Regions from separate parts of the Lysinibacillus sp. BNK-21 genome, predicted to be linked through region 4. Evidence: riboswitches for the same ligand, from Rfam matches in the RefSeq annotation. Region 4 holds a riboswitch; each other region holds the start of a gene.

The links. Region 4 has a riboswitch for thiamine pyrophosphate ahead of thiW (energy coupling factor transporter S component ThiW). Riboswitches for the same ligand answer to the same signal wherever they lie in the genome.
Region 1: it holds a riboswitch for thiamine pyrophosphate, as region 4 does, so the genes downstream of both, thiM (hydroxyethylthiazole kinase) here and thiW (energy coupling factor transporter S component ThiW) in region 4, are expected to answer to the same signal.
Region 2: it holds a riboswitch for thiamine pyrophosphate, as region 4 does, so the genes downstream of both, thiT (energy-coupled thiamine transporter ThiT) here and thiW (energy coupling factor transporter S component ThiW) in region 4, are expected to answer to the same signal.
Region 3: it holds a riboswitch for thiamine pyrophosphate, as region 4 does, so the genes downstream of both, ACMGGO_RS10375 (ABC transporter substrate-binding protein) here and thiW (energy coupling factor transporter S component ThiW) in region 4, are expected to answer to the same signal.

The regions. Positions count from the first base shown of each region.
Region 1 covers NZ_JBLQTS010000001.1:1,030,925-1,033,128, forward strand. The annotation lists gene thiD (bifunctional hydroxymethylpyrimidine kinase/phosphomethylpyrimidine kinase) at 1-693, opposite strand, end outside; gene thiM (hydroxyethylthiazole kinase) at 681-1,448, opposite strand; TPP riboswitch at 1,532-1,629, opposite strand; gene mbcS (acyl-CoA synthetase MbcS) at 1,820-2,204, shown strand, end outside.
Region 2 covers NZ_JBLQTS010000001.1:478,528-480,731, reverse strand. The annotation lists gene map (type I methionyl aminopeptidase) at 1-699, opposite strand, end outside; gene thiT (energy-coupled thiamine transporter ThiT) at 862-1,422, opposite strand; TPP riboswitch at 1,556-1,663, opposite strand; gene ACMGGO_RS02345 (DUF4870 domain-containing protein) at 1,789-2,112, shown strand; gene ACMGGO_RS02340 (hypothetical protein) at 2,168-2,204, shown strand, end outside.
Region 3 covers NZ_JBLQTS010000001.1:2,036,932-2,039,135, forward strand. The annotation lists gene parC (DNA topoisomerase IV subunit A) at 1-779, shown strand, start outside; TPP riboswitch at 888-998, shown strand; gene ACMGGO_RS10375 (ABC transporter substrate-binding protein) at 1,152-2,147, shown strand; gene ACMGGO_RS10380 (thiamine-binding protein) at 2,149-2,204, shown strand, end outside.
Region 4 covers NZ_JBLQTS010000001.1:3,658,239-3,660,442, forward strand. The annotation lists gene ACMGGO_RS18650 (MFS transporter) at 1-908, shown strand, start outside; TPP riboswitch at 975-1,082, shown strand; gene thiW (energy coupling factor transporter S component ThiW) at 1,177-1,677, shown strand; gene ACMGGO_RS18660 (VWA domain-containing protein) at 1,832-2,204, opposite strand, start outside.

The DNA of each region.
Region 1 (2,204 bases), 2.6 Mb from region 4:
AATGGCATTTTCCAGAGCAAATCCTTGTCCAAGAAAAGCAGTAAGTGCTGCGGAAAATGTACATCCAGTACCATGCGTATTTTTTGTTTGGATTCGTGGAGACTGCAAAGAAAAAGAACGTCCATTTTTGCAAAATACATAATCAATGGCATAAAGTGGATCTGCTAAATGACCACCTTTAATGATGACACATTGTACACCTAGCTGTAACAAGCTTTGAGCTACTTCTTTCATATCTTCAAAATGATGAATAGATCTCCCAGTAAGTGTCTCTGCCTCGGGTATATTGGGCGTAACAACCGTAGCAAGTGGTAATAAAGTTGAGCGTAAGGCATCGATAGCTTCTTGCTGTAATAGGCTTTCCCCACCTTTTGCAATCATCACCGGATCAACAATCAGTGGAATGTTTAGCTCCCTGATCTTGTGTGCAATTGCTTTGATAATTTCTGAGGAATAAAGCATTCCTGTTTTAATCGCAGCGATTGGAAAATCTTCTACTAAGGCCTCTAATTGTTTTTTTATAAAGGAAACGTCAATAGGGCAAACACCTGTTACACCCAAAGTATTTTGAGCAGTTAGAGCAGTAATAACAGAAGTACCGAACACTTCTAATTCCTGAAATGTTTTTAAATCAGCCTGTATACCCGCGCCTCCACCACTATCTGAGCCAGCGATTGTTGTTACAATATGCATGAAGCTGCACCATCCTTTGATAAGCGATGTATAGCATTGAGTAAGGCTATTTGAAAATCACCAATGTCTGCAGTAAATGCGGATGCCAGTACACCTGCTTTTTTATAGTAAGTAAGTGTTTCTGTTAATTGTTGGTAAGGATTATGGCTTACACTATAGGCTGCGCCACAAATTGCGCTAAGTAAACAACCTGTACCCGTTACTTCCGTCATTTGTGGATGACCACCAGCGATCCATTGGCTATGCTTGCCATCAGTTATAAAATCGCGTTCTCCTGTGACAATAACAATGCATTGATAGCGTTGAGCCAATGATGTGGCTTCTAATTCCATAGCGATAGTGCCATGACCACTATCGACACCCTTTTGTTGCCAATTTACACCAACTATTGCTGCTAGCTCGCCGAGATTACAGCGAATCACGGCAAAGTGTATGTTTTCAAGTAAGTATCTTACGGTTTCCTTACGATAAGTTGTGGCTCCAACTCCGACAGGATCTAAAATAACAGGAATACCAAGTTTATTGGCTTTTTCACCTGCTAAAAACATGGCACTTTTTGTGCGATCATTAAGTGTTCCAATATTAATTAATAATGCTTGAGCAATGGCCACCATCTCCTCTACCTCTTGGTAGTCATCGGCCATTACTGGTGAAGCACCTATCGCTAATAAACCATTTGCTTGAAAATTTGCCACTACATAATTGGTTATACAATGGATAAGTGGTTGCTGTTGACGAATTGTTTGAAAAATCATTGTAGTCCTCCTTTAGGGATGGACGTAAGCATGCAAAAAAGGCTCTTTTTGTGTAAAAATGCACGAAAAGAGCCTTTCATCTGAAAACGATGTTTATTGCTCCCTACGTCAGTATTAACTAACAGGTTCAAAGGGTCAGGTTTTACCTTCTCAACTCTTACGAGTCCCCCTGCAATCTTGCTTTTAGTTGACCAAAATGTACCATACTTTTCATTTGTATTCAATAGCAAGTTTTCCTATAGATAAAATGTGACCGATGCCATATAGGAGGGTATGATAGTTGTCATGACTTTACCGAAATTAAGCACAAACCATTGAAAATGCTGAAAAAAGAGTTTTATAATGTGTCATAACAAAAGGGGGCAATTGCCATGAAAAGACAAGATTTAGTTGCACCAGAATGGTATAACATAGTAGAGGAAATTGAAAAATATGCTCAGGATGCAGCCAAAAATGCTTTAATCATTTATGAAGAAAACCAAGACATCCAATGTATTACATATGCACATTTATTGGAAAAAGCAAATCAAGTAGCACATGTATTCACCAAGCAAGGTTTAAAGAAAGGTGATGTCATTTTAGTAATGGTACCACGTTCGGTTGAAGCATATATTGTGTATATTGCTGCATTGAAAGCGGGTTTAACTATTATTCCAAGTTCTGAGATGTTAAGAACAAAGGATATTGAGTATCGAATTCATCATGCAAATGCTAAAGCAGTTATTGCATTTGAACCCTATATTGAACAGTTCGATA
Region 2 (2,204 bases), 3.2 Mb from region 4:
ATGTTCGATTTGAGCTACAAGTGATTTATCAGGTGTCACGAATGTCCAGCCATCACCTGCTTCTACGATATGCTCTGCATTTGCTGAGATAAATGGCTCAACCGCAAGGACCATACCTTCTTTCATAATAGTAGAATCCCATGCATCGTAATAATTTAAAATATGGTTTGGTTCATCATGTAAAGATTGACCTAAGCCATGACCTGTTAAATTCATAATAACAGTTAACCCATTAGCATTTGCCTCGCGTTCAACAGCTTTACCAATTTGATTTAATTTAGATCCAGCCTTTACCTTTGTCATTGCTCGATCAAAGGCACTTTTAGCAACACGGCAAAGCTTTTCTTTGTCCTCATAGCCATCACCCACAACAAATGAAATACCTGTGTCAGCAAAATAGCCATTTAAAGAGCCTGAAACATCAATATTTACGATATCTCCCTCTTGAATAACACGCTTTCCTGGAATACCATGTGCTACTTCTTCATTGACGCTAATACATGTATACCCTGGAAAATCATATTCTCCCTTTGGTCCTGAAATAGCGCCAGCCTCTGCAAACATGCGACCAGCAATTTCATCAAGCTCAAGTGTTGTAACACCTGGTTTTGTGGCAGCTTTCATTGCTTCGCGAATTTCAGCACAAATGCGTCCTATTTTTTTAAAAGCTTCAATCTCTTCTTGCGTTTTTACAATCATGTATAACGTCCCTTTCATCTAATATCTATTCTTTAATATAACATAACTTTTTATGCGTATAACGATAAACGCTTTAAATATTGTATGCTTTCCTACTTTGCAAAGTGCTAAAAGAGTTATTCACGACAAAAAAGTCCCTCCACTCCTGTGAAGGGACTAGCATTAAGCTTTTCTTTGCATTAATTGGGGAGCGGCTGTGAATAAAAGAACACCAACGATAGCCGTTAAAATGGTTGCTGGTAGCATATATGTACCATTGTAGATGATGGAATAAATCCATGCATTTTGGTCACCCGCATATTCGGCAAAAAATACAGCACCAGCAATTGTATGTGCTGTGTATCGTAAGAAGCCTGCGAAAACGGTACCTATGATTATATAAAGTGCCATTTTTGTTTTGTTCATATGTTTAGCAGCGTCTAACACTGGTCCACGTACAACCGCCGCTAATCCTACAACAGTAAAAGCAACGCCATAATCCAGTAATCCTTGTAGCCAGTGCACGATATAAGAACCAAACATTGTTTGCATAACACCCACAAGTAGTCCCGTAGTAAGACCAGCTACTAAGCCCCAGCGAAATGCTATTAACATAATCGGTACCATAACAAGACTAACTGAGCCGCCTTGTGCCCATACTTTAAAGGAAACCTGATCCAGTACGAGACCTATCGCTGCAAAAATCGCAATCTCCACTAGCATTAATAGTCTTTTTTTGTCCATACATATTCTCTCCTTTGTTCCGATGTAGGATACAAGAGCAGGAATAGAAAAGCGCTGATATGTCTCTTTCTGACACCTTTTTCCTTTAAGGACGAAAAAACGATGTCAGGACAGAGCCTCACATCGTACAAGTGTCGGTTTCTATCCACATCCCTACGCAAGCGTTAACTTACAGGTTCGAAGAGTCAAGGCATTACGTGCCCAGTCTCAGCTGACATCATCAGCTCCCCTTGTGGTCGTTACATCTGAATTTATTTGAACACTCTCATTGTACGCAATGGATTGAAGGATTACAACCTTCCATACATCATTTTTTTGAAACTTTGCTGTTTTTCATGCGTAAATATTTAAAAAGGAGGTACAACTATGGAGAATCAAAAAATTTTAGCTGCCTTTAGTTATCTTAGTATTTTCTTCGCCCCTTTTATCGTTCCATTAATTGTATATTTCGTGACAAAAGACAGTGATGTAAAAAGCCATTCGATTCGTGCACTTGTCTCTCATTTAATACCCTTTGTTTTTGGCATTCTATTCTTTATTGTCTTTGTTTTTTCTACATTTAGTTTAGATCCAACCTCCAGTAACAAGACAGTGATGATTATTTGGTTTGCTTCATTCGCCATCTATGCTCTCGTCTCACTCGGTATTGTGATTTGGAATATAATTCAGGCTGTTCGTGTTATCCGTTAATGTTTTATTTTTAAGTGAAACAGGTAGTAGTAATTGTAAAAGGAGCTGTTTTGGGATGAAAGTATCAAACGTTGTAAAAACTGCCGTTAAGT
Region 3 (2,204 bases), 1.6 Mb from region 4:
TCACAAATCGAGGCAATTATATTTATCAGCCTGTTCATGAGCTGCCTGATATACGCTGGAAGGATCTCGGCCAGCATATTTCAAGTATTGTACCAACAGGGGAAGATGAATCGATTATTGCGGTTTATGGTTTCGAAACATTTGACCAGCCAAATACGTATGTCTTCACAGCCACAAAAGATGGCCAAATTAAGCGCTCACCACTCGCAGACTATGCGGTAACGCGTTATTCAAAGCCAATTAAAACGATGAATGTCAAGGCTGGTGATGCGATGATCTATGCATCATTTGTGACTGATGACGTGGAGCTGATGCTCACAACAGATACAGCCTATGCGATTCGTTTCCCAATGGAGGAACTACCTGTAACAGGTGTGAAAACAGGTGGTGTGAAAGGGATCACACTAAAAGATGGAGAAGCCTTAGTTGGCGTCAATGTATTACAGCCAGATGTTACCCACTATGTAGTGATTGTGACACAGCGTGGGGCCGTGAAGAAAATGAATGTCGCTGAAGTTGAAGTAGCAAGTCGTGCAAAACGTGGACTAAAAGTATTAACAGAGTTAAAAGCAAACCCTCACCGAATTGTGGCAGTTGTTCAAGCAACAGACGAGGAGCAGGTTGTGATTGAAACTGAAAAAGGTGTTCAAGAGATGATTGACGTACAAGCATTGTCTCGTGCGGATCGCCATTCCAATGGTTCATTTAAAGTGGATATTGCAACAGATGGAGCAATTTCTCATGTTGTAACAGCCAAAAAAGAACAGAAACCAAGCTAATAGCATGCCCAGCCTCTTAGGAGCGCTGGGCTTTAAGCTCTATTCAAAAATAGCACCTTGTCATTTAAGTGAAACTATGGGTATAATAATCATCGAAAAGTTCATAGCGAAAGAATGTAGGGGGGCTAGTAATTGCTAGCTGAGATTGTGTCCGGTAGACGCTGACCCTTTGAACCTGATTTGGCTCGTACCAGCGTAGGGAACATCTATTCAAAAAGCAAAGTTTTGAAGATTGATTGCAATACGTCTGGGAGGAATCCTAGGCGTTTTTTTATGTTTTCAAGCAACAGCTTGCCAACATTGTATACGCTTTCTTCTGGTGACAACATTCATTCATGAACACTTTCATATTACAAACTGGGAGGCTTTCGCATGAAAAAATGGTTTTTTATTTTATTGGCAGCACTATTGACATTAGTAGGCTGTAGTGACAAGGATGACAAGCAGGCTGCAGACAAGCTGAAAAAGGTGTCTGTGGTACTGGATTGGACGCCGAATACAAATCATACAGGACTATATGTTGCCAAAAAACTCGGTTATTTTGAGGAACAGGGTTTAGATGTTGATATTATTATGCCTGGTGAGGCGGGCGCAGATCAGCTTGTTGCTTCTGGAAAGGCGGATTTTGGCGTGAGCTATCAGGAAGGCATAACACAGGCACGAGTACAGGATGTGCCGCTGGTCTCCATCGCAGCAATTATACAGCATAATACATCTGGCTTTGCTTCTATTGCTTCGAAGGGCATTACATCGCCAAAGGATTTTGAAGGTAAAACCTATGGTGGTTGGGGCGCGCCATTAGAGCAAGCCGTTTTACAATCACTCATGCAAAAAGAAAAGGCAGATATTAATAAGCTAGATATCGTCAATGCAGGCGATTTAGATTTCTTCACAATGATGGAAAAAGATATTGATTTTGCTTGGATTTATTATGCATGGACAGGAATTGAAGCTGAGCTGCGTGGGGAAAAGATCAATATGCTATATCTTACAGATTATAGTGATCAATTAGATTATTATACGCCAGTTTTAGCTACAAATGAAAAAATGATACAGGACAATCCTGATGTTGTTAAAGCCTTTGTGGCAGCTGCATCGAAGGGCTATGAATACGCAATTGAAAACCCAAGTGAAGCGGCTGATATTTTAATCGAAGCAGCTCCTGATTTAGATAAAGCGTTGGTGCAAAAAAGTCAGGAATGGCTGGCCGATAAATACCAGGACGATGCCAAGCAATGGGGAGAGCAAAAGCTTTCGGTGTGGGAAAATTACGCGAAATGGATGTCTAGCAATCAAGTATTAGAGGGCGAATTTGATGCGAAAAAAGCCTTTACTAATGATTTCTTACCTAAAAAGGAGGCCAAATAAGATGGCAAATTCATTAATCAGTGTACAAATCATTCCGAAGACAGAGAAATATGAAGA
Region 4 (2,204 bases):
TATGGATGCTCTTTTTAGCACGATTTTTAGGTGGTCTAGGTTCCGCATTTGTTGCACCTCCTATTATGGCTTTTGTCGCTGACGTCACAACCTATGAAGAACGTGGGAAAGGTATGGGGATGTTGGGTGCCGCTATGTCTCTTGGCTTTATGATTGGACCAGGTATTGGTGGCTTTTTAGCAAAGGTAAGCTTACATTTCCCATTTTTCACAGCTGGAGCTGCAGCCATTGTAGCATCTATTTTATCTTACTTTTTATTACCTTCTACCAAACCAAACACTGCTCAACAGAAACAAAAGCAAGACAATCTGGCGAAGCAAATGGCTCGTTCCATACATATGCCTTATTTTGTTATGCTCATAATTATGCTGGTGTTCTCGTTTGGAATTGCAAATTTCCAAACGACATTGTCATTATTTGTGACAGAAAAGTTTAATTACACACCTGTAGATATAGCGATTATATTAGTTGTTGGTGGTGCTTTTGGAGTAGTAGTACAAATGTTTATTATTACACCACTGTTCAATCGTTATGGTGAAATGAAAGTAGTACTAGTAAATTTATTTATTGCATCCGTTGCTATTTTCTTAATATTATTTGTTTCTGGCTTTGCCCTTATTTTAGTTGTAGCAACAATTTTCTCTACAGCAACGACATTAATTCGTCCAGCTGTTAATACACTCATCTCAAAGCTTGCAGAGAAAGAGCAGGGATTTGCTGCGGGCTTGAATAATGCCTATATGAGCCTCGGAAATATGATTGGACCCGCTTTGGCAGGTTTATTATTTGACTGGAATATGAATAGCCCATATATTTTCGGTTCTATCATATTATTAGCCTGTTTCTTCCTTGCGCTCATCTGGACAGTGAAAAAAGCACCTCATTTAATGCATCCCGATACAAAATAGTCTGAAAAATCATTGACTATTTTTAGCAGTATGTTACATTATTGTTGATTCACAAAATTGAATGATTTTAACCACTAGGGGAGTCTTTTAAAGGCTGAGACGTATATGGTAATATACGGACCCTTTGAACCTGATCTAGTTCACACTAGCGGAGGGAAGTGGCGCTACTTGCTGTTGTCACTATATACACGCAAGGCCGCTTCCTATTGTTTAAAGGGGGTGGCCTTTTTATTTTTCCTCACGAACTTTACCAAAAGGAGTGAACTTTATGTCAATTCGTAAATTAACAGTCATGGCTTTATTAGTAGCCGTTGCTGTTGCAGGCTCTACTTTCGTATCCATCCCAACAGGAATCGCACGTGCTTACCCAGTTCAGCATGCTATTAATGTGATAGGAGCCATTATACTTGGACCCGTACCAACAGTTATAGTTGCCTTTGTCACTGCCATCATTCGTATCCTTACTGGAACAGGCTCTCTACTAGCTATCCCTGGTAGTATCATCGGTGCGTTCTGTGCTGCCCTTGCCTATAAATATAGCAATAAAATGTGGTTAGCTGGTATCGGAGAAGTTATCGGAACGGGCATTCTGGCTTCACTTATTGCCGTCCCTTATGCAAAATTATTCATGGGAACATCTGTAGCAGCATTCTTCTTCCTACCAGCCTTTTTAACATCAAGTACGATCGGTGCTATTTTAGGTGTAATGGTTGCAAGTAGCTTGCGTAAAACAGAGCTAGTAAAGAGGTTTAATTCTTCTCTTTATTGAGAGAGATTGAATTATGAGCATTCATTGAGCTGGGGTAGTCCAATTTGGATCGCTTTTCTTCTCATTTACCCTCTTTACAAAGGGGATAACTCTCTATTTCAAGGAATATAAAAAGCAGTGCAAAACTATTCGAATTTGCACTGCTTCCTCTATTTTAAGATCGTTTTTTCATGCCTTTTAACAACTGTGCTACATTCGTGTCTTCTGGTATAGTTTTTTCCTCAACCAGCGGCTCTTTTTTCTTCGCATTCGTTAGGAAATTCCAACCAAAACGTCTTATCGTAATATCAATAAAGAAAAGAAGCATACTTGCTAAGAGTAGCCATGTGGCAATATTTTGCCGATCTGCTCCTTTTGTCGTAAAGTCACGGAAGACATCTTGTGGTTCCTTTAAAACAGTGCCTCCTGTTCGTTGAGTTAACTCTTCTATCAGTTGGTTATTTACAGGGAGTAGTTCGTATTCAGCACTATAAGGAACACTTAGCCCTGCCTGATAAATGGCCTGCTTTTCATCTGCTATACGGAAG